2 regions of the Clostridium lamae genome follow, and region 1 is predicted to be linked to the other one. Evidence: a T-box and tRNA genes for the amino acid it is inferred to sense, from the RefSeq annotation. Region 1 holds a T-box; the other holds one or more tRNA genes.
What was found. The T-box of region 1 lies ahead of gltX (glutamate--tRNA ligase). A T-box ahead of a tRNA ligase gene usually reads a tRNA of that ligase, here a tRNA-Glu.

Region 1 (12,907 bases):
ACCCCAAGTGAAATTTCAATCTAAGCTCTTACTTATTCCCTCTTACTTCTTACTTCTTACTTCTTACCTATTACTTATCTCTTTATTTGCCAGTAGCATCTTTTTGGTGAATAAATCTTTTCTTCCTTTTTAAGTTTATCCATTACCTTAGATACTTCTTTTTTGTCTATGCCTGTTTTTTCTGCAACTGCAGTGGCATTCATTGCCTCATCATTCTTTTCAAAACATTCTAATACAGCATTATAATTTTCCATAAACTGAACTCCTTTTCATTATGATATATTTATTTTACATAATAATCTAAAATGATTTCAACTATTAAATAAAAATTTTTATTTTCCGTACTCTATAATTATATCCAACTTTCAACTAACTATTTTATTAATTGCTTAAATTAATAAATAAGTTACTGTCACGCTAATAATTAGTGCATAGCTCCTTTTTAATAAAAAATAAAGGAGCTATCTTATCTTTAACAGATTTTTTATCTGCTAATGTGATAGCCCCTTAATTTTCAAAACTACTTTCAGTAGTTTTTACATTAATTATGCATTATCAATTATGCATTGTGCATTGTGCAACGACCCTTATCTTATATATTTAAAAATGCTTCAAATCTAGATCTTACTTTGTCTTCACCTAATATTTGCATAATAGTATAAAGATCAGGAGTGTTGCTTCTATGAGATAAAGCTGCTCTTACAGCTCCAGCAACATCAGAAATCATTCCCTTAAATGCATCTGGATTTGCTTTGTATTCTTTTCTGTTAGCACAGTATCCAAGCTCTGCTCCAATAACTTTTAACTCTTCAAACCAAGCTTCTTGACTTCCTGAATTAAAATTAAATTTATCTTTATATACTTTTATTACTTCTTTTGCATTTTCTAAGCTTAAAGTCTTTGGAAGTTCAACATTTTCTGCTGTTTCCTTATTGAATAATTCATCATAGAAATAATCTACTTTTCCTCTTACTTCATCCCATTTAGCAAAGTCTTTTCTTGGCTTTGGACCTTCTTTATCTATATTAAAGATTTCCTTAGACATTTCTTCATTTGCAGTTACTAAGTCATACATTTCTTTATCGAAATCCTTAGCCCATTCAGTATATAATTCATAAACCTTATCAGCTTTCATCTTACAGATAACTTCTTTACTTACATCATTTAATTTAACTATATCAAATAATGCACCTGATTTACTCATCTTATCTAAAGCTACTTCAAATTCATGATAATCTACTGTAGGATTTTCTGCTCTCCACTCTTCAAAAGTAGAATTTACTATGTTTAATAAGTATTCAACAACTGATTGAACAGGGTATCCAACTTCTTTGTAGTATGAAACTGCAGCTTCTGCATCTTTTCTCTTAGATAATTTTCTCTTAGAACCATTATCATTCTTCATTATTGTTGGAATATGAGCATAGTTTGGTCTTTCTAAACCTAATACATCAAATAATTGAACGTGTATTGGTAATGAAGATAACCATTCTTCTCCTCTTATAACATGAGTAGTTCTCATTAAAGAGTCATCTACAACGTGTGCAAAGTGATAAGTTGGAAGTCCATCACCCTTAATTATAACTATATCTTGATTATTTTCAGGGAAGCTTATATCACCCTTAATTAAGTCTTGGAATTCTACTCTATTTTCTATATTTCCTGGTGACTTAAATCTAATTATGTAAGCTTCTCCATTATTTATTTTTTCCATAGCTTCTTCAGCAGTTAAATTTCTATCCTTAGCATATTCTCCATAGTATCCTGGAGTTATTTTTTCAGCTGTTTGTCTTTCTCTAAGTTCTGCTAACTCTTCTGGTGTATCAAAAGCTGGGTAAGCTAATCCCTTCTTAATTAAATCTTTAGCAAAAGCTCTGTATATATCAGCTCTTTCACTTTGTCTATATGGACCATATTCTCCTTTTGAAGTATTATCTCCAGTCATACCTTCGTTAAAATCCATACCGAAGTTATGCATAGTTTGAATAGTATCTTCTATAGCACCTGCAACTTCTCTTTTTTGGTCAGTATCTTCTATTCTTAAATAGAATACTCCACCTGTTTGGCTTGCTAATCTTTCATTAATTAATGCGGCAAAAACTCCACCGATGTGTTGGAATCCAGTTGGTGATGGTGCATATCTTGTAACTACAGCACCTTCTTTTAAATTTCTTTTTGGATATTTTGCAATATAATCTTCTGGTGTCTTATCAATATTAGGGAATATTAATTCTGCTAATTTTTCTAAACTCATATTTATCTTCCTTCCGTTTGTTTTTAATTATAAATAAAAAAGCCCTTCATCCTATAAATATTAGGACGAAAGACTAAATTTCCGCGTTACCACCTAAATTGATTAATTAAAAATTAATCCACTCAATCTCTTTAAGGGGAGAATCCCATAAACTTACTTGCAATTTAATAATGCAGTTTCAGTTTATAGCTCCAGAGCTTCATTCAATAGCATCAAATTTTAAGCTTCCACCTATGCTTAAATCTCTGTAAAATGATTATCTATCTACTTTTCTCTTTCATAGCTTATTATTTATGCTTTGTCATAAACATTATAACTATACATTTAGTTTTTGTAAATAATTTTATATTATTCATTTAACAACATTACTTCTTAGTCTAAATTCTCCTTATAAAGTCTATCTAACTCATCCTTTGGCATTAAAAATTGAACTAAATATCCCATAATAATTACTCCTGGAATATCAATAAGAAGCCTTGCTAAAGTAAATTTATATCCTAATGAAGAAAACTCAAACATCAATGTAGATATTTTAGTTACACACCAAGCATTCATAAATATTATTATATTACTAAATTTAACACCTTTTTTAAGAAGAACCTTTGTAAAAGGAAAAGCTGCATACATAGGTCCAGCTGCTATTGATCCTATCAGCATTGCAAGAGAAACTCCTTTTATCCCTGAATTATCTCCCATATATTTCATCATAGTTTCTCTTGAAATCCATACATCTATAAGCCCAAGCATTAGCATTATTGGAGGAACTATTTCAAGCATTTGCCTAAAACTTGATGAAGCTATACTAAATGATTTAATTCCTAAGTCTTTATTAAAAACTGTTATAATTATCATTACTATAAGGAAAGTAATAAAAAAGGAATATCTTTTTGCTAAAGTTTTTATCATATCATTGTCACCACCATTTCCACGAAAAATGCTACTATGATTGAAAAAACAAAAGCTAATATGTTTCTATAGATAGCTGCTCTTTTACCTATATATTTCATTTCCAAGGGAATACTAATTATTCCAATTAAGGTAAGTGTTGATATAAGAGCGGTGACTTGTGCTATACCAGCTCCATTTTTTAATAGCATATCACCTGTAGAAAATGCTACAAAGGTAGGCATCATTGCAATACTTCCTAAAATTGCAGATAAAAATACTCCTGAAATACCACTATTACTTCCAATTATGCGTGCTATTGTTTCTGGATTTAATATTGCTAAGGTTAATCCTACAATTAAAATTATTCCTAGAAATTGAGGAAGTATATTTTCTATTGACTTACATCCTTTTAATAATGCTTTTTTTGTTTTTTCCTTATCTTTTTTATATGATATTATAAAAAAGATAAATGTTAATATATAAAGAATTAAACTACTCATATACCTCACTTTTAAAAAGTATTAATTAATATTATTATATAAAGCAATCATAATTAGGTGAAATCTTTAATTTTGACTTATAATTTAATATATAGATATTATAGATGTGTAATAAAATTTGTCCAATTATGTATATATGCATATAATATAGTTATAATTATTAATATAAGGTTCTAAAACTAACTTTAATTTAAAATAATATTACTTATTATATATTCAAGGTAAAGTTAAGATTTTATTGTAATTCTTTATTAAATTTTATTAGTATTGGAGACATATTATGAAAAAATTAGTTTTAGTCTTTTCTATTATTTTATTATTTATAGTTTCTTTTTTCATAGGCTATAAATATTCTGATTCTAGAAAAACAAATGAACCTCCTACTGGAGAAGATAATTCTGACTCAATTATCGACAATGATAATTCAAATAACCCAGATGACAATTCAAATACACCAGATAATCCATCAACTGAAGATAGTAACTTAGTAAAAGCAAAAGAGCTATTATTTAATATGTCACTTGAAGAAAAAGTTGGACAAATGTTTCTGATTAGATGTAATAGTGAAACTGCATTAGATGACATTAATAAATATAAAGTTGGTGGTTTTATATTATTCGATGCAAATATACAAGGAGAAACTAAGGACAGCTTATCTTCTACCATTAAACTCTATCAAGAAAACTCAAATATCAATATGATTATGGCAATAGATGAAGAAGGCGGAATTGTTAATAGATTAAGCTGGTATCCTGAATTTAGGGCTGTTCCATTTTACTCACCACAGGATCTATATAATGAAGGTGGATATCCATTAATTATTAGCGATACCAAAGAAAAAGCAGAACTATTAAATTCTATTGGAATTAATATGAACTTAGCTCCAGTTTGTGATATTTCAACTGATCCTAATGATTATATTTATCCAAGAACCTTTGGAAAAAGTGCTGATGAGACAGCTACTTATATAAGAACTGTAGTGGAAACTATGCAAAAAAATAATATGGGTTCAGCATTAAAACATTTCCCTGGTTATGGAAGTAATTTAGATACTCATTCAGGTATGTCAGTTGATAACAGAAGTTACGAGAGCTTTATTAATAATGATTTTATTCCCTTTAAAGCTGGTATAGATGCAGGTGCCGATAGTATTTTAGTATCTCATAATATTATTAGTTCAATAGATGAGACACTTCCTGCTTCTTTATCTAAACCTGTTCATGATATTATTAGAAATGATTTAGGATTTGATGGAGTAATAATGACAGATGACTTACAAATGGATGCAATAAAAGAATATATAGGTGAAGTTAATTCTGTAATATTTGCAGTAAACGCTGGAAATGATTTAATTATTTCTTCAGATTATAATATTCAAATTCCTACGGTTATTGAAGCTGTAAATAATGGCGACATAAAAGAAGAAGTTATAAATGAAGCTGTTTTAAGAGTATTACAACTAAAATTAAAACTAAATATAATATAAAAATAGGAGCTGCCGTAGCAGCTCCTAAATTAAAATTGTAGAAATGGCACTATATACTTTTCCGCTTCTCTCCATTTCAAACTACTCTCCCTATTTTGATATTTCATTATTATAATAGTTATACTCATACCAATGATCAGTTGTAACTATTTTTCTAAGCCATAGATTATAATATTCCATACTAACTAAGCCACTTTTTCTACCCTCTTCAATAGCATCTCTTGCATCTAAGGATAGCTTTGAAAGATACCACAAATCTATTTCTTCTCTTTGATTTATAAGCTTAATATTTTCCTTTGCAATAAAATTATCTATATTACCATAATTTAAAGCTAAATATATAGCCATAGCCACTATTGCAATAGGCTTAAATAAATTATTTTCTCTCCATATAAATAATAGAAGAAATACAAGTGATATACATAAGAACACTGTAAATGCTTGAACTAAAATCCTAAGTCTTGTGTATCCAAATTCCCCAATATATAAATTCATCTTATATATTGCAGCTACTCCCATATTTATAGTTAAAACTGTGATTATACTATAAACAATATTTAAAACATTATTTGTTCTTGAACTATTAACAATAGTTTTTAGCTTAATAGATATTATCATAATAAGATCTAGAACTACTAAAAATACTAATTGGAAGAATCCACTTCTTGCATAATCTGCGAAAGTAACATCTGCCGGTAGTTCCTTGTTTAAATATAGATATGAAACTTGTATCTTAGTAAATACTAAGTATATTAAAATTATTGAAACTAAAATAGTAACTATTGTAGTTGCATTAAAAGTTCTATTAAAACCTTTATTATTTACTTTTTTAACCTTAGTAGATGATAATGTATAGTTTAATCCATAAACTAAAAACATTACTGCCATAGCTATAATAACTCTAATAACAAAATCAAAAATATTTTCTATATTAATGTATTCCCAAATATTTGATAAATAATAACTGAATACCTCATCTGCTCCTGAAAGTAACATCAGTAAAACTATAACTAAAGGTATAGAGATTAATATCCCCTTTAATATATGCTTAGAATACCCATTTTTCTTTTCTCTATCTACGTTTCCAAATCTCTCTTTTAACTCAACTGAAAGCTTTGAAGTATTTTCTATAGACTGACCAACAATTAATTCAAAGAAAGCAACTATAAAATTAACCAGCTTAAATTGTATATTATTATAAGTTAATAATAAAAATCCTGAAAATAAGCTTATTGGAATAACTATTAAATTTAAAAACCTAAATACTTCATTGGTAAATATGCCATAAGTTAATGAAAGAATAATACTTGCAGCAACAAAAAAGAATCCTAAAAAGCTTTTGTTTCTAATTCCCACGATATTTATAAATAGAATAACCATTAAACCAATAATAATAGGAACTGAAACTCCTAAGTAGTTAAATACAAATATTGAAAATAAAGCTCCTACAAGTAATGATAAAACTATAAGATTTAAAGCTTTCTTATTGTTCATCCTTCCCTTTTCTAATTCCATAAATGGATTTCTTAAAGAAGGTTTATTGTTAATATTATAAGTTTTTGATAATGACTCAATAGCTAAAGATCTATAATTTATTAAATTACACTTCTTAACTACATTTATCAATAACTCTTCTTCAACCTTATTAATGTTACTTGTATACTTACAATCTTCAAATACTAATTCTTCATTAAAAATGTTAACTTCAGTATTAGTTGTATCTATAAAAATTAAACTAATATTATAATTGTCAATTTTAAAGTTTTTTTCAATTTTTATTAATTTTGATGTTCCTATTTCTATATTATCTTTAGTCCATCTTTCAATACATTTTTCTGGAGTTTCATTATCATTCATAGCGATAATTGGTAATCTATTTTTTGTTCTCTTTAGTAAAAGTATCTTTTCTGCCTTCATTAAGACTAATGATACAACGTTGACCATTATTACACCTCCATTATTCATCTACATATTCTAATATATCTCCTGGCTGACAATTTAGTTCTTTGCAAATAGCCTCTAAGGTTGAAAATCTAACTGCCTTAGCCTTATTATTTTTTAATATAGAAAGATTTGCATTTGTAATTCCAACTCTCTCTGCTAACTCATTTAAAGAAATTTTTCTCTTTGCCATCATAACATCTAAATTCACTACTATTCCCATGTTATTCTCCTTATCATATAGTTAAATCATTTTCCTCTTTAAAGGATACAGCTTTATCAAAAACCTTGGCTAAAATATATATAAATGCCGCTGCAAATAAAAATATAAATACTTCCATATCGGTATGTATTCCCATATTATCTACATAAATAAACTTAAACTCCTTAAAATTTGAGTTTATAAATAAATTTATTAAGTAACATGATGATATAATCAAACAAGCTACAGATATTTTTTTAAAGGCAACTACATTATCTCTAACAAAGGGATCTCCCTTTACCAGTGTGTTTATTATACCCTTTAACATAAAAACTACATAAAATAAGCTACTTACTCCTATTACTAATAATGATATTATTATACCTTTACTAATTATTACTTCTTCAATTCCTTTTTTTATAAAAGTATCATATACAAGTAACCCTGAAAGAATTATTCCCAAAATAATAGTAATATTTAGAATTACAGATAATACCTTAGATAAGTTTTTTTCATTTTTCATTTCCATATAATCCCTCCTACTTCATAGATATATACTATCATCAAAAGAAACCTTTTTCAATATATTTTTATCGAAAAACAATAATATATTTCTCTTTTAAATCATCTTACTTTCCCCCTAAAGAATTAAGTTATTTCTTATGATTCTAAGATAAAACCTCTATATAGAAATAAATGGAATATATTTGAAAATAGTGTTATTATCTTATTAAATAACTATTTCATGGAGGTATTAATATTGATCTTAAATAATAAAAAAATAGGATTAGGTTCTATTTCCTTATTGCTATCTATTATTGGTATTTTATTTTCTTTTTCTTTTGGAGATAATCTGTGTTATGGAGATGTTATATTAAACTATATAGGATTAAAGCCTTGGTCTAATGGCAACACAGGCTTACATTATACAGTAATATATTCACTTATATTTTTTATACCAGCTTTTATTTTAGGATACAAATATAAAAATAACTTTGGAGCTAAGATTGGAAAAATAGTTTCTTTAATCATGATAATATTCATTTTAGTAGTTTTCCCAATATTCGGTGCCATTAGCTTTCAATCTTGAATTACAAATTAACATTATTAGAATAAAATAAGGGGGAAGTATATTGATTATAAAACTTATTATATGTTTATCTATAATTGGAATAATTGCATTTTTACTTAGAAATAAGAAAAGAGGAATTAGAGAAATAGTATGTGCTCTAGTATTTTTACCGTATTCCTTCTTTGTTAAAAGCCCTGAAGTTATAGTATTGTCATCTGCCTTACTATTCATTAGCGGAATTTATACCTATTTTAAGAAAGAAAAAACTGTATAAATTAAAAATTCTATTAAAAGGATTTAAAGACAAGACAGAGTAATAAATTCACTTTAGTAAGTATATGTATATTTATTATTACTGTTCTTTTCATAGTGTGTATAATAGTGTTTTTTAAGAATAAAAATGGTCAATGATGTAAATATTTTAATGAAATCTAGTATTAAATTATAGACTTAATATTATTATATTTTTTAAGGAGATGTCATGAAAAGACCTTTTGTTAATATTGATAGTGAAAACAATATTGAAGAATTACTGAATGAATTAAATAAATGTATGAATAAATTTTTAGCTTTTGACGATATTGTAGGTATTATGTTAGATGGTGGATTGTCCCGCGGATATGCAGATTATCTATCTGAAATTGACATCGTAATTTTCTTATCACAAGAGCAATATCAGAAATATAAAAAAACAAAAACACCCGTTCCGCTTGGCATTACAAAAATCAATGGATATCTTTATGATATAAAAATTGAAGATTTTAATGAGGTTTTAAATCGAAGTTATGATATGGTGGCATTATGGGATTTATCTTATGCAAAAATTATTTATGACCCTGCAAATAAAGTATCTGAGTTCATCAAACAAAAGTTATCTCTACCAATAAACATTGCTCAAGCAGAGGGACTTATGTTTGATGCATGGTGGAATTATCGTTTGGCAGGGGATATATGGATAAATCGTAATGATATAATACAAGGGCATTTTATGCTAAACAATTCATTAAAGCCGTTAATAAGTGCATTATTTATTTTAAATAAAGAATATATTCCACATGATAAATGGCTTGTTCACATGAGTAAGACTTTAGAGTGGAAACCTGAGAATTGGAATGATGTACTTATAAAAATATTTTCAACAGGAAACTTTGATTTGCAGAGCCTTATTACAAGGCAACAAGCTATTTCAGAGCTATGGTCTGAAATAGATAAAAAATTTACAGGAATAAATGATTTAAAGGTAAACTTCATGCAAAAATACTTCTTTGATACCTTTAAATTATTGATAGAAAAAGGGGAAATGGATATTCAAGAGTGGGAAAAAATTAGTAGTATTGATATTCTTAATTCACAGCTATTTTATGAGGTTACATCTATTAAAGATAAAACAATAATTGTTGATATTGATAGGTTAATGTCACTAAAGCCAGAAGATATGTACAGTTGGTTTTACGAAGTTGCTGATATGGTCAGAGCACAGATGAAATTAAGTCAATAGAATCAAATTAGAAACTAATACTTGGTACGCAATGTTAAACAATAACTCATTTGTACTCTATGATGAAATACTAAAGGTAAATTTTAATATTAATGTTGCCATTAGTAGGTATTTGGATGCTTGTGACAGGTGATAGTAAAGAGATGCCTTTATTATTAAATGATATTTATAAAGATATGAAGAAAAATAATTAAAAAAATAAGTCTATAGATTTTGAAATCCATAGACTTATTTTCTAATACACTTTCCATAATATTTAAAACTTTTTGATGCTCTTCCCTTAACTATTCATTATAACTTATCACTTTCTCAATTCTTTCATTTTTCATTATTTCATTCTTTCATTCTTTCATTTTTTCATTTGCGAAGCATTACCTAACTATTTTCTTTACCAGTGCTCCCGTTCCAATTCCTGTCATTAATACGCCAATTAACATTTCTATATTACTTAGCATATAAGATCTTGGAGATGGCTGCGCTTCATTAAGTCCTACCCCTGCAAACATTCCAACGCTTAGATTTAGTGATTCATTATAGTCTTTTAGAATTTTTCTTAATTCACTTAAATTATTCATATTGTCATATGTAATTAACTCTTCATTTACCTTTATTCCAAAAATTAAATACAATATAGAAAATAGAAAAACTATAAACAAAGAAAAATATACAGCATACATTGGTCTTTCTCCGTATCCACAGCTTAATAAACTAATTGTTGACGTAATCTTAGGAATAGGTTTTAGAACCTTTCTTTGAGCTTTTCTGCATAAAAAATAATATTCTCCAAAATTATTTTTCAAATTATTATCTTTAAATTTATCAGCTATATTTTCATAAACTGTATATATTCCTTCGTATTCATCTCTATTTCTTTTTCTAAACTTTATCTTATCAAAAAAAGTTTTTTCATCTAATTTACTTTTATACTTATCTCTAAACTCCAAATCTTCAATATATGTATTTACTATTTTGGTTCCTGATAGATTAGTATCAGAAATAATTATCATACTTAAGGTTGAATCAAATATCATTCCATTACTCATATCACTTAATTCAAAATTAGTAGTATTTAAAATACATTTGTTGAAAATAATATATTCTAATGTGCAATTTATAAACTTGGCATATACCTTACAATCATTAAATTCACAGGAAAGGTTATCTTCTTTATTTAAATTTGGTTTAGCATCTCTATCCTGCTTGAAAAAAATACAATCTTGAAAAACTACTCCTCCACCCATTAATTCACATTCTTCAAAATAGCAACCAATAAATCTACAGTTTGTGAATTTTATATTAGAAAATCTACATTTAATAAACTTAGAACAAACTATATCTGCATCTTTAACTTCTTTAAATTCATCTTCTTTTTTAGGATGACCTCCTCCTAAAACTAATTCTTTATGTTCTTTAAAACTATACTTTTCATTTGGAATATATTCCGAATATACATCTTCTTTATGCTCTAATAATTTTCCAAATATTTTTTTATTATTATTAATGCGTTTTTTTAATTGATCTTTAGCTACTGAAACTTCCTCTTTAAAATTTATATAGGCCATATACATTCTCCTCTAAATTTAATACCTATATTATCTCCTAAAGATTTATTATAAATTCCATGCTTCTTTTAATATTATTATTGCTTCTTCTATTTCATCATACTTCAAATTAGCATATCCTAAAAATACAGTTTTACTTTCTTCAAAATTATTTAAATAAGAATTTGATAATCCTAATATCCTAATGCCTTTTTCTTCTGCTGACATAATAAGCTCTTTTTCGCTCATTCCATTATTAACTTTTAGTAATAAATGTAGTCCAGAGTTAGTTCCAATAATCTCAGTATTATTTAGGTGCTTTTTTATCAAAGATACTAAAAATTCTCTCTTTCTTCTATAAATATTCCTCATTTTATTTAGGTGTCTTTCAAAGTGCCCCTCTTCTATAAACCTTACTAAAGCTTGTTGCGTAGTCCTAGACACAGTGCAAGCTAAAAAACTAAAGTCTTCCTTATATATCTTCATTAATTTATCTGGTAATACCATATAAGCTATTCTTTCTGATGGTGAAAAGCACTTTGAAAATGTTCCTAAATATATAACCTTCCCTTTACTATCTAAACTCTGTAAAGCTGGTATCGGTCTTCCTTCAAATCTAAACTCACTATCATAATCATCTTCTATTATATATCTTTTACTATCTTCATTTGCCCAATTTAAAATTTGAATTCTTCTATTAATAGGCATAATAACTCCTGTGGGAAATTGATGAGAAGGAGTTATATGAATTACTTCTGAGTTGCTTTCCCTTAAATTATTAATATCTACTCCATAATTATCAATTGGTATTGCAACTGGATTTATACCATTTACTTTTAATATTTTTTTAACTTTATAATATCCAGGTTCCTCTACAGAAAACACTTTTTCTCTCCCTAATATATTTATAATTATTTGAAATAAATACTCACTTCCAGCCCCTATAATTATATTATCTATATTAGTATTAACTCCTCTAGAAAACCTTAAGTAATTGTTAATTGACTCTCTTAAATTTCTATCCCCTTGAGAATGACCTATCTGTAAAAGTTCCTTATTTTCTTCTATTAAAACTTCTTTATTGATTTTCCTCCATACTCCGTATGGAAAGCTATCAAGATCAACTCTACTGGAATAAAATTCATATTTGTATTGTTTTCTTCTTCCTATCTTCTTATTTTCATAATCTTTTTTACTAGTATTATTTATCACTTCTTGTAATTCCGATACATAGTATCCTTTTCTAGGTAAAGATACTATATATCCTTCAGCTATCAACTGATCATATGCTGCTTCTACTGTATTTTGACTAATTTCTAAATATTTAGATAATTTTCTTTTTGAAGGTAGCTTACTATTTGCTTGTAAATTACCTAATTGAATTTCTTCTTTTATAAAATTATAAAGTTGAATGTATAGTGGAATATTACTATTAGAATTTAAATTTATAGTTAAAGTGTCCATATCATCACCTTATCTGACCTCATCAAATTTATTAATACTGATACTTATCAAAGTTTCAGTT
Region 2 (18,714 bases), on a different contig from region 1:
ATTTTTAATATCTATTATCTCAGGGATTCTATCGGGATTTGGTTATTTAGTAATAACTAAGATATTAGATGATGCAAACAAAGGAAATGAAGTTAGTTGGAAATCAGCAACTAAATATGTATGGAATAAAAAGTGGAGTGCACTAGGCTTAAACATACTAGTGTGGCTTATGTTCGTTATAGGGATGATTGTATTAATGATTCTAATGGGAATACTATCAGTAGTAACATTAGGAATAGCAACTATTATTCTAATACCTTTATTTATAGCTATACTTATGGTAGCTGGGCCATTAGCATCTTTATTTAATTCAACATTCTTAGTAAATGAGTTAGACGCTATAGATTCAATAAGAGAAACTTTTCTTTTATTTAGAAAAGGCTACTTCTGGTCAACAATTGGGAGGTTAGCGGCTTTATCTGGTATTTTAATAGGAGTATGGCTATTACTACTATTACTTAGCTTTATCCCTTTAATAGGATTTATAGTAATCATTATTGCACAAATAGTAATTGCAATATATGTTTCTGCTTATTTAAACGTATTTGTTTTAGATAGAACTAAGCCAAGTATAGATAACTTTGGGGGAGATTATCTAAATGAGAATTCAGATGATAATTTTATAGATCCAATTAATTAGAATTTATTATGAAAATAGTTTGAATATTATATTAGGGCTCTGTAGTAATACAGAGTTTTAATGTTTATTTATTAGGAGGCATTTTATGGGAAAATCTTATGAAAAAGAATACGAATTACATTATTATGATGTAGACAAGAATCTAAAGGGGAATATGTCAACAATAATAAATATCTTATCTGATATAGGAACGAAACAATCTGAAGAGCTAGGGTCAGGTATGAATGAGCTAATTAAAAGAAATATGACTTGGGTCTTTTATAATTATCATATAAAGATATTTAGGGAGCCTATGTATGGAGAAAAGCTAAGTGTAAAAACAGAACCTGTGGGATTCAAAAAGTTTTATGCTTTAAGAGATTATGAGATTAAAGATAGTAATGGAAATATTATAGTAAATGCAAAGGCAATATTTTTATTAATTAATTTGGAAAAGCGAAGAATGATGAGAATTCCAGAGGATCAATATAAGGTATATGGTGCTCAAGGTGATATGAAAGAAGAATTTAGTCTTCCAAGGCTTGAATTACTTGATGAATTTAAGTATATGGATACATTTAAAGTCAGATATAGCGAAATAGATTCAAATCAACATGTCAACAATACTAAATATATTGATTGGGCAATTGAAACTCTACCAGAAGAGATAGTAAATAATTATTCCTTACATGAAGTAAAGGTAACATTTGAAAAAGAATGTAAATATGGCGAGACTGTTAATGTATATACTGATGTAAGAGAAGGTGAAGGTGGGTCATTAATAACTATACATAAGATAGAAAATTTAGATAAGAAAGTTATAACTAAGATAATAGGATGCTGGAAGAAAGAAAATTAATATATTAAAGCAAGGAGCTGCCTAGGCAGCTCCTTAATTAAAAATGTAGAATTATTGATTCTACATTGTGCGACAGCACCTTATTTTTATTTATTATTAATGATATTAGATGCAATATTTTTAGCAACCATATGTCCTGAACTCCATGCCCATTGAAGATTAAAGCCACCACAATCTCCATCAACATCTAAAATTTCACCACAGAAGTATAAGTCTTTTACTAACTTAGATTCTAGTGTAGAAGAGTTTACTTCCTTTGTATTGACCCCTCCTATAGTAACTTGAGCTTGATTAAATCCATTAGTGTCAATACACTTAAATTTCCAAGATTTCAATATGTTAATTATGTCTCTTTTATTATTCCATTCCAACTCATAGCAAGGCATATGAAGATTTGATATGTTTGCTGATTTTAGGACTGTCGGAATTAATTTTTTATTTATTACTCCTACAAGGGAATCTATAACTGGTCTATGTGAAAACATAGCAAAATGACCTTCAAGGAAATTTTCTACATCACTGATTTCTTCATTAGGCATCATATCTACTAAAATTTCAACTTTTTTATTATTAATTAAAGCTTTTGAAGCATGACCAGATATTTGAAGGATTGGAGGTCCTGATATACCGTAGTCTGTAAATAGTATTTCTCCAAATTCTTTTCTTATAGCTTCACCATTTATTAATAAGGTAGCATAACCATCAAACTTTACACCAGAGATAGATTTTAAATAAGGATTATCCAATTTTAGCTGAACTATTCCTGGAGCAGTTTTAATAACTGTATGACCTAAAGATTTTGCTAAATTATATCCTGATCCATCGGAACCAGTTTTAACAGCAGATTTTCCTCCACAGGCCAAAATTAATTTATCACATGTGAATAACTTTTTTTCTTCATTACTTGTGGATAATTTAAAAGTTTTTCCCTTGTGGATATCTTTTACCTTGCAATCTGTGTATAAAGGTATACCTCTATCTTCTATTGCGAATCTTAATATATCTACTACTGAAGAGGCTTGAAGAGATTTAGGATACATTTTTCCGTTGGATAGTTCTATAATAGGAAGTCCTAAAGATAAGAAAAAGTTTTCTGTATCTTCAACTCCAAAACCAGATAAAACTTTAGAAAAAAATCCTGAATTCTCACTATGGTACGAAAAGAATGGAAAAGAAATAGTTCTATTAGAAATATTGCAACGTCCATTTCCAGTAGTTAATATTTTTTTGCCAATTCTATCAGTACCTTCTAGTATTGCAACATCTAAACCAAAATCTTTTGCAGTAATTGCAGCTATTAATCCTGATGCTCCTCCACCTATTATAATTAGATCATGATGAATCATAATAAAACTCCTTAAAAATAATATTTGTATTTAAATCTTATAAATAAAATTATAATATATTTATTGAAAATAATTAAGAAATTTAATTTAGATAAAAAGCAATAAATTTCTAGGTTTTAAGCCATTTTATTAGTGTGAATTTAAAATTTAAAAAAAAGTTGTGAAAAAGTGTTGACACTATATTAAAATTTATGTATTATAGTTAATGTGCTCGCCGACAGAAAGGCAAGTACGGGCGACAAACAAAAAGATATGGCTCCTTGGTCAAGCGGTCAAGACACCACCCTTTCACGGTGGTAACAGGGGTTCGATTCCCCTAGGAGTCACCATTATGGAAGCATAGCTCAGCTGGGAGAGCATCTGCCTTACAAGCAGAGGGTCACAGGTTCGATCCCTGTTGTTTCCACCATTTATATGGCTCAGTAGCTCAGTTGGTTAGAGTGCCGGCCTGTCACGCCGGAGGTCGAGGGTTCGAGCCCCTTCTGAGTCGCCACTTAAACTTAAGATAAATACGCTGGCATGGCTCAACGGTAGAGCAGCTGACTTGTAATCAGCAGGTTGTAGGTTCGATTCCTATTGCCAGCTCCAAAAGCTTTAGATTATTCTAAAGCTTTTTGTTTTTTTATTAGGATTTGTTTTAAACTAAAGTGGATAAATAAATTTATCCACTTTTGATTTGCAATAGTTTAAGATTATTCTGCATTTCTTTTTTTCATATAGATAACCATCCCTAATACTATAATAATAACAACACCTACTCCAATAAATAGAGGTGATATTTTAATAGCAAATATCATGGCCACTTTTCCCATAGAACTATCTCCTTCACAAGAATGTATAGGCATACAACATATTACAATTGTGTACTAATAGACATTTTATTATACATTTATTTGGAATATAATTTTATTGTGGATAGAAATAATATAGCCTGTTGAAAAAATTAATAATTATCCAGACTAAAATAAAGAAGAGCCTTTTATTAAGTATTCATAATATTAAAATTAATTTATGCTTTAGAATTTTTGCATTTAATAAAAAAGCATCACCTCATATTAAGGCGATGCTTTTCATAATTCCTAAAATAGAGAGGAATTATTTCATTCAGTGTAAAAGAGAGAGAATCATTATATTACGGCGACTTGGAGCTTGCGACGGAGTCCGAAATGTAATACTTATCTCTTTGCTATCTTCTTTTTAAATTAAGTTGAATTCTTATATCTTCAGTGTAAAACTTATAAAGTTTGAAGTTCCCTAAAAGTCTTGAAGAAATTCTTTCAGTATAAGTTGTTCTTATATCAGGTAATGATAAGTTTGTTGATATAAGCATTTTCTTTTTTTTAAGAAGTTTTTTATTTAATAAATTAAAAAATTCAGTTGTTGTAAAATCTGTTATTTGTTCAGCACCTAAATCATCTATTATTAATAAATCACAGTTTATTAATATATTCTCTAAATCAGAATTATTTTCGAATTTGATTTCTTTTAAATTACTCATAAGTTCATCTACGGTTCTATAGATTACTAAGAAACCATCATCAAGAAGTTCCTTTGCAATACAGCAACTTAAAAATGTCTTTCCTGTTCCTGAGTCACCATAAAAAAGTAGATTATCAGTTGAAGCGCTAAATTTAGGTATATAATCTTCTCTAACAAATCTAAGTATGTTTTCAATATTTTTTCTAGGAGAGAATCTATCAGCTTCATTTAATTTATGACTAGAAAATAAGGATAGATTAAAGTTATTAAAATTATTAACTAATAGAGTATCCCTTAAATCTGAGTTCTTATAATAAAGGTGAACTAATTTTTTCCTATAACAAGGGCACCTATGTACACCTATATAGCCTTCATCTTTACACTTTTGGCATCTATAATGTAAGTTTAAATAATCAGCATCATAACCATTCTCTACTAATGATTCAGTCTTTTTAACCCTTAAGTCAGTTATCTCATCCTTATATTTTTGAAGTGTTTTTTCATCAATCCCTTTTAGTATAGATAATGAGATACCTACGGATTTTTTTTGAATCAAGCTGTCTAATTCCAATATTTCTGGGTGATGCTCTTCTATTTCTTTACGTCTTTTTATTAAATTATTTTCTTCTTCGGCTCTAATATTTTCATATATTAAGGCTAATTCTTTTTCATACTTTTTAATCATCAGTATCCCATCCTAACAATTTCTTTTCTAAATCATCATAATCATAATCTCTACCTTTAAAGTTATCAAACCTTAATTTTGGTTTATTAGTATTCTTAGGATTATTATAAACTTTTTTAGAAGAATTTTTATAACTAGCGTCTTTTTTCTCTATATCTTGTAATGTTCTTAAATTATCTTTATTCCAGCTTGATAAAATACCATCAATATATTTGAAGTCTGCTCTATTTAATCTTTGGAAACAAATATCACAAGCTTTCTTTATTATATCGAGAGAATAATTATAGGTTGTGGTCCACTTTTCGAGCATATCTTCTTGTGGCTTCATAATATCTGAATTTCGAATGCCTAAGAATTTAAGAATTTCTCTATAAGTTCCCCATTTATCTTCAGTTTTTCTTATGTAGTTTTGAGCGTCATCTATAGTTTTGATATTCATTTCATTCCAAGCTATTGCAACTTTTTCTATATATCTAAAATTAGTTTTACCTTTAGATGCACAATATTCAATTAATATTAGTATTAATTCATAAGAAAAATTAAAATCTTTTTTCCAACTAATATAAGTTTCGACCTCACTAGGGGATAGGGTTCTACCTAATAATTTACCTATATCCTTTAACATAGAGCTATTTGATGTATTAGTTAATTCCTCAACTAAGTTAAATTTTTCAACATTAGTAGTGGATTCATTAGATATATCTACAAATTCTATATGAAAATTCCCCATATTATCTATTGGTATTAATTTTATGATGCCTTCATCATTCCAATAGTTAAGAGCATTTACTATATCTGATTCTAAAAGATTTAAGGATGTAGCTAAAACCGTGGCATTAACTCCGGGTTCACCAGTAAAATTGTATTTAAGCATTAAAAGATAGACCTTAACAAATTCACCTCTAGCCTTTGCCATATATCTTTCAATAAATATATTGCTAACAGGAGTAAATTTTAAAGGCTTTGACTTAAACATAAAAGTGCTCATATTTTCCTTTACCTTTCTAAAAGTATAGTTACATAAGTTCATTATATCAAAGTGAAGAAATAGCCTCAACAAAAGTAAATAATATAAATAGGAATATTATTTGAATAAATGGAAAAAATATTATATGTGTTGAATAAATAGAAAGGAGAATTTATGGATATAAAAGGTAGATCGGTAAGGCTAAATTTGGTATTCACTAAAGTTGCCTTACTAATAATCATAATAATTATTATAGTAAACATTAATTATTCTAAAGTTAGCGCAAAGATTAATGACAATTTAAATATTAACTTAAATAATAAAATTTATTCGGTATCTGATGAAATGTCTGATAATATTTTAGATAATCTGATGGTAGCACTAACAGGGAAAATAAATGCTTATGAAGTAATATTAGATAAAGATGTAATTGGATATACTGTCATAGAAAATGATTTGAATAATATAAAAAATATAGTTCTGAATAAATATATAGAAGAAAACAGTATAAGAGAGGATATGGTTAAGACATTTGATATTAAAGGCAACATTTCATTAAAAGAAGAAAGACTTGATGTAGGATTGCTTCAAACCAATGAAGAGTTAGCAGATGATATATATGAGTTATCTAAGAGAGATCCAGATAAGATTAAAATAAATATAAAATACTTAAAAGAAGAAGTAAACACTATAAAGCCATCAACTATAATAATTCCAACAGAAACATTATATTTAGGTGAATCTAAAATAGAAGAAGGCGTATATGGGACTAAAATAGATACTAAGGAAATTACAGTTGAGTCTGGCAAAATAACAGCTTCAAAAATTATAAAAGAAGATATAATAAGAGATCAAGTGAGTAAAAAAATTTATAGAGGAACCAAAAATCCATATGAATATGGGGTAGCCTTTTTAAGTCATCCTACTAGGGGGGGCTACATGACCTCTGGATATGGAGAAAGATGGAATTCGTTTCATAAGGGAATAGATATTGCTGGGGATATAGGTGATAATGTATTTGCGGCAATGGATGGAGAAGTTATTTATGCTGAATATAATGATGGTGGATATGGAAATTTGATTATTATTGAGCATGAAGATGATATGAATACATATTATGGTCATTTAAGTGAATATAACGTGAAATTAGGAGATAGAGTGAAAAAAGGTGATATAATTGGAAAGGTAGGAAATACTGGTTTTAGTACAGGGCCACATTTACACTTTGAGTTAAGAGTAGAAGATGAAGCAGTTGATCCTACAGAGTATATCGTTCAATAAATCATACATAATCAAAAGAACTCAAGCGGTATAAAGCTTGAGTTCTTATTTTAATATTAATTTAATGTTGATTTTCCCATCACCTTGGTAGTTATGAGGAATATCATCTAATTGCTCACAAGCCACTTTTAATATTGATGAAATATCCTTCGGCGTTAGATTTTTATCATTTTCATAAATTAATGCACAAATTCCAGCTATATAAGCAGCTGCTATTGATGTACCAGTAAAACTTTTATAAGATAAATCTAATTTTGATGGATATAATTTATTTCCGTCTCTTTCAGATATATAATTCACATCAGAGTTTAGTGAAATAATATCAACACAAGCTGCACATAGATTAGGCTTATTATCCTTTCTCGTAGAGCCTGTAGAAGAGTAGGTATAAGGTTTTATATTAGCTGTAGAATCATATCCTGAAACTGTTATACAACCATTGCAGAGAGCAAGGCCAGTAATAGATCCATCTAAGTTTCTATTACTACCACTTGGTATTATGCAGGTAATATTTTTGCTATTAATTAAAGAAACCATTGAATCAAATAATTTCTGTAAGAATATATTATAACCTAATAATTCAAAAGGGAGACATAGTACCTTAACAATGCCTTTTTCACCTTCAGTAGCAACTAACTGCATTGCATATAAAACATCTGAAAAGTATCCTTTACCTGTTTTATCAAAAGCTTTAAAGCAATATATTGTACTTTCAGGGGCTATGCCGTTATACATACCATTAGATCTTTTGCCATTACCAGCAATAATACCTGCTGTACAAGTTCCATGTCCATTATCGTCATATGGATAATGTAAATTATTAATTAAATCTATAAATAGGGATATTCTATTATATGGAGTTATTAAATCTTGGTGGGGGTAAACTCCAGAGTCTATTATTGCAACTCCAATTCCCTTACCTTTATTTCTATTTTTATTGGGTAGCCTAACTTTATTTGCAGTATTCACACTAATACCACATAAAAATAAGTATTCATCAAAACAAATATATTCAATTTCAGGATACTCTAAGAGCCGTTGTATGCCCTTAGCGTTTAATCTTGCTGATATTATCTTACAAGATTCTATGTGATTTATTAACTCACCCTTGTATGAAGATATTTTTTTTATTATACTATCTTGAAATCTCTTATATTTAATTAATATTCTATAGTTATTATATGGGTTTGACATTAAACATGCCTTTAAGTTTGCCTCTAATCTTCTACTTGAAGAAAACATATTATTCTCCTAAAATTGATCACAATATATATTATATTAAAAGGTATATTTTTGTTAATGTAATAAAATAAAAAGGATATAGATATTATATTCTTTGCGACCTCGCAGGCTCCAAGTCGCTAGAATATAATATCTATATCCTCATATACAGAAGGAAAGGAATTTATAAAAAATTAATCACAGGGTAATATTTTTATAAATTCCTAAAAAATAAAAAGAGAAGCTTTAGCCTCTCCATTTAAAGATTATTATTCCAATTATCATAATACCAATTCCAAGAAATTCTCTAAATCCAAATGTAACTCTCTCAGTTCCGAATAATCCAAAAGCATCTATTATTCCAGCAGAAGCTAATTGAGCTATTAATATTATACCGATACCTAGGGTAGCCCCCATGGAACCTATACTTTTCATTACAGTAAAAATTATTATAACTCCTAAAATTCCGCCTAATAAATAAAGTTTATTAACTTCTTTTACAGCTTTAAAATTTCCATTACCAAAAAAGATTAATATTATTAATGTAAAAATTAATGCCGAGCCTTGAACTATTACATTTGTTTCCCAAGTTCCAATCTTTTCTTCGAGTCTTGTGTTAAATATCCCCTGTAGTGTCATGGAAATTCCAGAAATAATAGCATATAGAATCGCTAACATTATATCACCTCGAAGATATTATTCCCTCTAGATAAAATAAATATTAAAAAACCTTCTATTAAACATAGAAGGCTTTCTTTTAATTCTTTAAAAAGGATTCTTTAATTTGAACTTCAGAATATCCTAATGTTACTCCTAAGCTTATGAAATCTTCAATAAGTGTTATATAATGGTCTTCAGAAGGGGATATTATTAAATCATTTAAATCTATAAATAAATTTAAAAATTGATCACTTAAGCAATAATCATTTGGCTTTATTGGAACTTCTTCCACTGAATCATATTTTTTATCTATTCCAATAGAAGTAATTGTAATAAAACAATCCAAATATTTTTCAAATAAAGCTTCTTTATTTATTTGTGTATCTTCTCCAATCCAATATTTATAACATTTTGTTTCATCAGCTAGATGACTTATTTTTGTATGTAACTCTAGATATTTTCTAGCCCAAACTTTATATTCGCTTAAATTGCTGTCAATAATAAGTTGTTTATTTCTTTCTCTTTGAGCCTCAAAAAAAGACTTAATTTCCATAAACATCCTCCTGGCTTTTTAATTTACCATATACTATTTTACAGAAATAATATAGAAATGAAAAGAACAGAAAACGAATACAAAAAAATAAATTTTAAATATTTCAAAAAAATAAAAAAATAAGAGAACTAAACTCTCTAATTTATCATAAAATAGAAAATTTTATTCTCTTTTTTAATTTATAAATATAAATTCTTTTTTAATGGATAACTTTTTATTAAAGTTTCTCTCTTACTATTTGAAAATCTCCATAATTCTATTCTATCTACCTTTAAAGTCTCGCAATTTGACTTAAAATTAACTTCACCATCAATTTTCTTCATATCTCTTGGAATAAAATTAAGATTAGCGAGTGAGATATGCATTGATGGGGTACTAGAGTTATCTTGAACATTAAATCCATGTAGTCTTAATGTATCATTCATTAATCTATTCATTCTTTTAATATAGCCAATATCTTGAATTTTGACATTTAAGGTTTTACTAGTTTCTGAAACAGAAACTTCTTTTAATAATTGAACCTTAAAGTTCTTATATGGTTTAACTATTTTATCTATTACAACATCTAACTTATCTATATTAGGATTTTCTATTACTTCTAAAGGTATATAAGGGGCTGGAGAATTTCTATTTGCCCTAAACTTTTTAGAAAGATTCTTTTGTATAGGATTTAAATTTTTATATGATTCATCATCAAATAATGCAACTAAGTAATATTTCATAGCTTCAGCCTCTCATAACAAATTTATTTATATACAATTAAATAGTATACAAACTTTGTTATAAATTATAACATATTACAGAAAATTAAAAAAGATGATATAATTTAAAAATTTTATGTATGTTTTATTCCGAAGTTAGTAAAAAAGCCTTTTTGGAAGAAAAAACTCTATTTAATTAAATTATTTTTATGATATAATGTAAAATGTAAGTTTTTAAGAAAGTTACATGGAATGGATAATAATTGAAATAATAGGAAAGATTAATATATATATAATTTATGATAAGGGTGAAACGGATGGAAAAGTTAGTTATAAATGGAGGAAAAGCTTTAAGAGGCTCAGTTGACATAAATGGTGCAAAAAATGCAGCTGTTGCTATATTACCAGCTGCAATAATGGCTAGTGAAGGAAAATGCATTATTGATAATGTACCAGATATAGAAGATGTACATTGTCTTGAAAGAATATTAGCTAGTCTTGGATGTACTGTTAATAAAATAGATAATAATACTATAGAAATAGATTCTACAGATGTAAGAAGTGTAGATGCATGTACTGATGATGTAAGAAGGATGAGAGCTTCATATTATTTTATAGGAGCTTTATTATCAAGATTTAAAAAAGCAAAAGTAGAACTTCCAGGGGGATGCCCTATTGGGGTGAGACCAATAGATCAGCATATTAAAGGATTTGAGGCTTTAGGTGCAAAGGTTACTATTGAACATGGAGCTGTTACAGTTGATGCTGAGAATCTTCATGGAGCAAATATATTTTTTGATGTAGTCACTGTTGGTGCAACTATTAATGTTATGATTGCAGCAACATTAGCAGAAGGTACTACTATACTTGAAAATGTTGCAAAGGAACCGCATGTTGTTGATGTAGCAAACTTCTTAAATTCTATGGGTGCAGATATTAAGGGTGCTGGAACAGATGTAATTAGAATAAAAGGTGTTGAAAAGTTAGTTGGATGTAACTATAGCGTTATTCCAGATCAAATAGAAGCAGGAACATTTATGATAGCAGCTGCAGCAACAAAAGGAGACGTAACTATAAATAATGTAATCCCAAAACACTTAGAATCAATTGCAGCTAAGCTTATAGAAATGGGTGCCATAGTAGAAGAGGGAGACGATAGCGTTAGAGTATATGTAGAGGGTGATTTAAAGGGAGTTAATGTTAAGACAGCTCCTTATCCAGGATTCCCAACAGATGTACAACAACCTATGTCAGCTTTATTAAGTACGGTACCAGGAAAAAGTTTAATTGCAGAAACTATTTGGGAAAGTAGACATAAACATATAGATGAGCTTAAAAAAATGGGAGCTACTATTAAAGTTGAAGGAAGAACGGCAATAATAGAAGGTCAAAAAAAATTAGTTGGGGCTAAAGTAATAGCAACTGACTTAAGAGCTGGAGCCGCTATGGTTATAGCTGGGTTAGTGGCTGATGGTATTACTGAAATATACGAAATTGAACATATAGATAGAGGATATCCTCATATTGAAAATAAGTTCGCAGCCCTAGGTGCAGATATTACAAGAGTCGTAGAAGAGTAAAATCTATGGGGGAAGTAGAATGAAATTTTGTTCATTATATAGCGGGAGTAGTGGAAATAGTATTTTTATTGCTTCCGAAAATGCAAGGATTTTAATAGATGCAGGATTACCAGGAAAGAAAATAGATGAGGCTTTAAAGACTATTGGAGAAGACCCAAAAACTTTAGATGGAATTTTTGTAACTCATGAGCATTCAGACCATATTAAAGGAATTGGAGTTTTATCACGTAAATATGATATTCCAATTTATGCAAATGCAGATACCTGGAATGTGATGGAAAGCTTAATAGGAAAGATAAAAGAGCATAATATAAAAATAATGGATAGAAGATCTACTATGTTTATAAAAGACTTGGATATAATTTCATTTAATATACCTCATGATGCTGTAGCTCCAGTTGGATATACAGTGCATTGTAAAGGGAAGAAGGCAAGTGTAACTACAGACTTTGGAATATATACTGAGGAAATAAGAGACAATATAAAAGATTCAGAAGTTATCTTGTTAGAAAGTAACCATGATGTTAATATGTTAAAGTTCGGACCATATCCATATACTTTGAAGCGAAGAATATTAAGTGAAGTTGGACATTTATCTAATGAGGATTGTGGTAAGGCAATAGTAGACTTAATAAGATATAAGTCAAACAAGCGAATAATTTTAGGTCATTTAAGTGGAACTAATAACCACCCAGATTTAGCATTCGAAACTGTTAGTGGAGTTCTAAGAGAAAACAACATTATACAAAAAGAAGATATTGATTTAACTATGGCTAACAGACATAATCCTAGTGACATAATAGTAGTTTAGTCAAATTAAATAAAATACTTACAAGAAGGAGAATAAAGTATGAGTTTATATAAACAATGGACTGATATGGTAGTTGAATATGTTAAGGCAAAAGGAGAACAAGCTTTTTGGAATGAGTATATGGAAATAGAAAAATCTATATACAAAGAAATATTATCAAAGCATACAGAAAACTATACTTTTACAATTAAGGAATTAGCTGAAAAGAAAAATACATCAGCAGAATTTATTATGGGATTTGTTGATGGAGTTAATGATAGTTTAAAAACTCAATTAGACTTAGAAAGTTTAACATCTGAGACAGAAGTAAAACTTGAAGTTGATTTAGAAAAGTTATACTTCAATATGTTAGATGCAAAAGCAGAATATTTATATGAGTTACCACAATGGGATGGAATTTTCTCACCAGAAAAAAGAAAAGAAATTCAAAAAAAATATAGAGAATCTGTTATGGTAAGAAATGAAAACAAAATAGGAAGAAATGATCCTTGCACATGTGGAAGTGGAAAGAAATATAAAAAATGTTGCGGAAAATAATTCCTTAATAAAGAGAGCTATGATTTATAGGTCTCTTTATTTTATTTTAAAGATATATTTATTATAATAAAGATAAAGTAAATATCTGGGGAGGTATAATGGATAATAATTTAAAATGGGTAAATGAGCAAAAAATATTAAGAACAATACAATCTCTTAATAAAAATAATATGAATGGATATCTAGTAAATAATAATGAAGAGCTAATAGAAAAAATAAAAGAATTAGTAAAAGAGAATTCCACTGTTGCCTGTGGAGGTTCAATGTCATTATTCGAGACAGGAGTTATAGGTCATCTAAGAAGTGGAAGATATAAGTTCCTAGATAGATATGAGGAAGGATTAACTAAAGAAGAAGTAACAAAAGTATTTAAAGAAAGCTTCTTTGCTGATGCTTATTTTGCTAGCAGTAATGCTGTAACAGAAGATGGCAAGCTTTACAATGTAGATGGCAATGGAAATAGAGTAGCGGCCATGCTTTTTGGACCAGAGAAGGTAATACTTATAGTTGGAGTTAACAAGATAGTTAAAAATATAGATGAAGCAGTTATAAGAAATAGGGAGATAGCAGCTCCTGCTAATGCAAAAAGACTTAATAAGATGACACCTTGCACTAAGGTGGGATATTGTATGGATTGTAAAGGCAATGATAAGATATGTAGAGAGTTCACAGTTATATCAAGCCAAGGGGATAAGGACAGGATTCATGTAATATTTATGAATGAGGAAATGGGATACTAGAATAATGCATAATGCGTAATTAATAATGCATAATAATGAGAGAAATTCCGCTAAAAAGCGGAATTTTTTTAATTTATTCAAAGCTATTTTCTTATAAATCGAAGAAACTACTAATTTTTATGCATTGTTTTATAGTATTTTTATATTCAGTTTTTTTCTTGCTAACTGTTCTTCAATTGCTTTAAATCCGTCTGCATAATCAATTATAGTTTGAGCAAGTTTTTCTTCATTTAATCACCTCAATATCACTAATTAAATTAATAGATAATTTCTTAAAGATATATTTCTAGAGAAATAATAATAACAAATGACGATTTTTGTTGTGTCAAAAGTGCTGTTATTAAATAATTATATTATATAGGAATTAATAAGTTAGGAGATTATAATGTTTGAGATGTTTCCTTTTCTGTTTAATAATATAATGGGAACTGAATCTAATAATAATAGAGCAAATAATAATATGACTAATAAAAATAATTATAACGGAAATTTATATAGTGGAAACACTGAGAATAGCAATTATAAATATGGAAGTTTTACTAATGGAAATGATATAATTAATGTATTTAGTGGTAGTTTTGCAGGTACTTTTAATAATATATTTAATGATGTTTTCAATACGTTAATTAATAATGAGGGATTAATTAATAGTATAGTTGACTCTGTAATAAATAGTGATGCTATCAGCTCTTTTATAGAAGAAGAAGATAAAGAAGAAATAAAACTAGACTTTAGAGATTATGGAGATAGGTATCTTATAGAAGGAAAGCTTGAAGATGTAAGCAAAAAAGATATAGACATAGATTATGAAAATGATCATATAAGCATAAGGGTAAAAAGGCACGCATTAAAAGATAATTCACATACGATAGCTATGATCCAAGAGAAAGATTATGCTGAAAGAACCTTTTATGTACCAAGAGTGGATTCATCGAGAATTCAAGCAGTATTTAATGCAGATGTATTAAGGATATATCTAAAAAAGCTACCAGAAGTAGATGAAGGAACTACAGTAATAGATGTAGATGAATATAGTAGTTAAATTAATCATTTAAAAATAATTAATACTTAAGAGGAGAAAATGGGATGAATATAACTATAATTTCAGTTGGAAAGCTAAAAGAAAAATATTTAAAACAAGCAATAGATGAGTACTCAAAAAGATTATCTAGGTATTGTAGATTAGATATAATAGAATTACCAGATGAAAAAACTCCAGATAATGCATCTGAAAAGGAAGAACAACAAATAAAAGATAAAGAAGGAGAGTTAATTCTTTCAAAAATAAAGGATAATATGCATGTTGTTGCTATGGATTTAAAAGGTGAAAACCTAACCTCAGAACAATTTGCATCATACATAGAAAACTGTGGAGTTATGGGAAACTCAAATATAGCATTTATAATAGGTGGAAGCTTAGGATTATCACAAAAGGTAATTAAAAGAGCAAATTATAAGTTATGCTTTTCCAAGATGACCTTCCCACATCAATTATTTAGAGTAATGCTTCTAGAACAAATATATAGAGGTTTTAGAATAATGAAAAATGAACCGTATCACAAATGACGTAGACTTTTTTGTAATGATAAAAAATATAAATATATATTATAATATCGAAAACTCTTACCTTAGCAATACTGGTAAGAGTATTTTTATTTTGAGGAGGTAGTAAAGATGATAGAATTAAGCTATTTAAAGGAGACTGAAAGGGTAGGATTCTTGCCAAAGGAGGTATAAGAAACTATTCAAGGCATATTGCAGGTATTAGACACCAAATATGGAGCTGATAGAAATAAATGTGAAGATGATGGAGGCTATGTCATAGCTATAGAGGAATAGAAAGACTTTGAAGAAATAAAGGACAAGACATATATTGATTGCACTGATGGTATTGCTGAATATGTTGATAAAATAGTATGTAGTAATGGTGAAACTTATACAAATTTCTTAATAATTTATAATAATGACTATGCTATATCACTAATAATTCCAATGGAGTTAGAGCTGACTATGCAGAAGAATATGTGATGACGAGGATTAAAGAAGTAGTATTTAATGAAAAGATACTAAAGGATATGTTTAGAAATCTAAACAGAGAAAGAACTGATGTAATAAAGCCATTGGAAAACGAGCAAGAACAGCTAATAAGGAATCTAAAAGACCTAGAAAACAGGAAGAGCAGAGTATTTGAACTATATGAGGAAGGAACAATAGATAAGTCAACGTTGGCACAAAGAATGGAAGCTATAATTGCTCAAATAGATGTTCAATAAAAACGTAGAATACAGATACAAAAGGAATTAGATAGCAATGATTCAGTAATCATACCGTACGAGGTGGTAAAGAAGACACTGAGTAACTTTAACAAGTTACTAGAAATCACAGTTGTAGAAGATAAGAAAACTTTACTACAATTAATTATAAATAAGGTAACCATAAAGAACAAGAAAGATATAGAAAGTATAGTGCTTCATAATTTTCTTGACAATGCAATAGGAAATGGTATTATATATCGTATAACGAAATAATCGCTATACGATACAAAGGTGGTCAGTATGAATAAAGAAGAAAAAATAGAAATGATAGTACAATATAAAAATGATATAGATACTATTATACATAAAAAGTATCATGAATTGGCTCAGAAATATGATTTGAGTTTAGAGCAGTTTCATTTATTAATAGAATTAGATGATCTTATGCTACATGTTAATGATGAGGAAAAAGCTCCTACTATTGGTGAAATAGCAAGGAATGTTGATAATTCGCAAAATACAATGTCTGAAAAAATAACTAGACTTGAAAACAAGGGACTTGTAAAGAGAATAAAGGATAGGAATGATAAGCGAATAAGTAGAGTTTGTCTAACAGAGAAAGGAAGAAGTTTAATCGATTCAATAGATAAACAGGCAAGCAGTAAATTTTTATTTAATTCCATATTAAATATGGAAGATAGAGATATAGATGACTTTTTAAGATGTTTAGAAAAGCTTAAGAAACATATGAATGATAGCTATTCTTAATTATGTAAAGGTTAGATATAGTATAAAATTAAATTTAAACAATGAGTTATAGAGGGTAGGAGCTTAAATGAAAGACATAAGGAGGTGTTATTTAGTAAGAAACAACTTTTCCCATGACTTAATAGAACAGATAAATTTTGTAATAATATTTACAAATATTATTATAATACTGTAAGAAGAGGTGATTGTTATAGTAAAATTAGAAAAAATGACCAAGTCTGATTTTGACCACTATATCTCAATTGCAGTTAATGCATATGCAATTGAAAAAGTTAGAGCAGGTACTTGGACAGAAGACGAAGCATATAAACTATCGGAAGAATCATTTGAAAAATTACTTCCAAATGATATTGAGACAGAAAAACAGTATCTTTATTCAATTTTTGATAATGCTAAAAATATCAAGGTAGGTTACTTATGGCTTGAGTTTAGTGAAAACCTAATCGGTAAGACTGCCTTTATATTTGATTTTGTAATTCTTGAAGAGTTTCGTGGTAAAGGATATGGCACTCAATCGATGATAGCACTTGAAGATGAAGCAAAGAAACATAAAATAAGTAAAGTATCATTACATGTATTTGCACATAACAAGAGAGCTATTGGCTTATATGAGAAGGTTGGTTTTAAGAATACTGATATACACATGTCTAAGTATATTTAATATTTTATAATCACAGTTATCTTTAACAATGAATTTGCAATAAAGTATGTAACATGGATTACCTCAATTAGTGTAAGCTTATATTTATATCTTATTTTTCAAGCAATAAATAAAAAAAGCCTACGTTGTACATGCTACTGTGAACCGTATCATAAGTGACACCCAAAAACTTGTTTTAGTAGGTTGAAGTTACACAGAGTACAATTCTTCGAGCGAATGTTAGAAAGGGCTTCTTCTAAATAAGATTTTTAGTCTTAACTATTGATTTATCTTTGCTAAGACTATTTTTATAAGTATAAATAGTGTATTTACAATAATACAGAGTCTTAAAAATATGAATTGATAATCGAGGTAATAAATGGTAAAATATAACAAAATAGAATTTTGTTATACTATAAATTTTTTAATTCTATTTTTAGAATTATGAATGAAAGGGGGATGTGTTATGAGAGCAAGTGAATTAAGGGAGGTCCTAATTAACTAATTTCATATCGTATCTGTCAAAGCTTAAACTCTTGCTTTATCTAAAGAGATTACTTTGATACTCTCATAACTAATCTCTTTGTGATATAAAATTTAAAGCACACTAGATATTAGTGTGCTTTTTCGCATGTAAAATATGAAATTAGCGCTGAAAAATAGAAATTAAATTGAGAGGGCGATTCATTTGTGTAATAGAGAAAAAGAGAATATAAAAAGTTCAAAGCTTGATTACTCCAAAATAAAAGAAGAGTTTAGTAAAGATAACAAGCAGTTTGTCTTAAAAGATGAAGAATGTATAGGATTATCAGAAGAAGAAAAATTAATCATTAATCCATGTGGAACTTATTGTGGAAATTGTGAAGACTATGGAGTAGTCTGTGACGGCTGCCGTAATAGAAATGGTAAACCTATTTGGTATGAGATTTATTCAAAGGATAATACTTGTGCTTATTTTAAATGCTCAGCAGAAAAGGGGTATCATAACTGTTCACAATGTAGTGAATTACCA

Region 2: it encodes a tRNA-Glu, which carries the amino acid that the T-box ahead of gltX (glutamate--tRNA ligase) is inferred to sense. The anticodon was not compared.

What each region holds. Positions count from the first base shown of each region.
Region 1 covers NZ_JASCQJ010000063.1:1,483-14,389, reverse strand. The annotation lists gene QK892_RS17655 (MarR family transcriptional regulator) at 75-254, opposite strand; gene gltX (glutamate--tRNA ligase) at 593-2,254, opposite strand; T-box leader at 2,313-2,544, opposite strand; gene QK892_RS17645 (permease) at 2,627-3,160, opposite strand; gene QK892_RS17640 (permease) at 3,157-3,642, opposite strand; gene QK892_RS17635 (glycoside hydrolase family 3 protein) at 3,923-5,128, shown strand; gene QK892_RS17630 (DUF4153 domain-containing protein) at 5,219-7,072, opposite strand; gene QK892_RS17625 (helix-turn-helix domain-containing protein) at 7,086-7,292, opposite strand; gene QK892_RS17620 (DUF2975 domain-containing protein) at 7,306-7,800, opposite strand; gene QK892_RS17615 (hypothetical protein) at 8,032-8,361, shown strand; gene QK892_RS17610 (hypothetical protein) at 8,405-8,617, shown strand; gene QK892_RS17605 (hypothetical protein) at 8,825-9,841, shown strand; gene QK892_RS17600 (pentapeptide repeat-containing protein) at 10,213-11,403, opposite strand; gene pdxR (MocR-like pyridoxine biosynthesis transcription factor PdxR) at 11,452-12,846, opposite strand.
Region 2 covers NZ_JASCQJ010000012.1:37,940-56,653, reverse strand. The annotation lists gene QK892_RS08120 (hypothetical protein) at 1-640, shown strand, start outside; gene QK892_RS08115 (acyl-[acyl-carrier-protein] thioesterase) at 726-1,478, shown strand; gene QK892_RS08110 (BaiN/RdsA family NAD(P)/FAD-dependent oxidoreductase) at 1,565-2,824, opposite strand; tRNA gene QK892_RS08105 (tRNA-Glu) at 3,079-3,153, shown strand; tRNA gene QK892_RS08100 (tRNA-Val) at 3,158-3,233, shown strand; tRNA gene QK892_RS08095 (tRNA-Asp) at 3,241-3,317, shown strand; tRNA gene QK892_RS08090 (tRNA-Thr) at 3,338-3,412, shown strand; gene QK892_RS08085 (ATP-binding protein) at 4,011-4,988, opposite strand; gene QK892_RS08080 (DnaD domain protein) at 4,981-5,976, opposite strand; gene QK892_RS08075 (M23 family metallopeptidase) at 6,130-7,236, shown strand; gene QK892_RS08070 (S8 family serine peptidase) at 7,282-8,478, opposite strand; gene QK892_RS08065 (DMT family transporter) at 8,704-9,135, opposite strand; gene QK892_RS08060 (dUTP diphosphatase) at 9,215-9,670, opposite strand; gene QK892_RS08055 (hypothetical protein) at 9,850-10,392, opposite strand; gene QK892_RS08050 (UDP-N-acetylglucosamine 1-carboxyvinyltransferase) at 10,689-11,951, shown strand; gene QK892_RS08045 (MBL fold metallo-hydrolase) at 11,971-12,762, shown strand; gene QK892_RS08040 (SEC-C metal-binding domain-containing protein) at 12,802-13,299, shown strand; gene QK892_RS08035 (lactate utilization protein) at 13,398-14,039, shown strand; gene QK892_RS08030 (Hsp20 family protein) at 14,425-15,081, shown strand; gene rlmH (23S rRNA (pseudouridine(1915)-N(3))-methyltransferase RlmH) at 15,126-15,605, shown strand; gene QK892_RS08020 (hypothetical protein) at 16,067-16,312, shown strand; gene QK892_RS08015 (MarR family winged helix-turn-helix transcriptional regulator) at 16,595-17,062, shown strand; gene QK892_RS08010 (GNAT family N-acetyltransferase) at 17,244-17,723, shown strand; gene QK892_RS08005 (DUF3795 domain-containing protein) at 18,391-18,714, shown strand, end outside.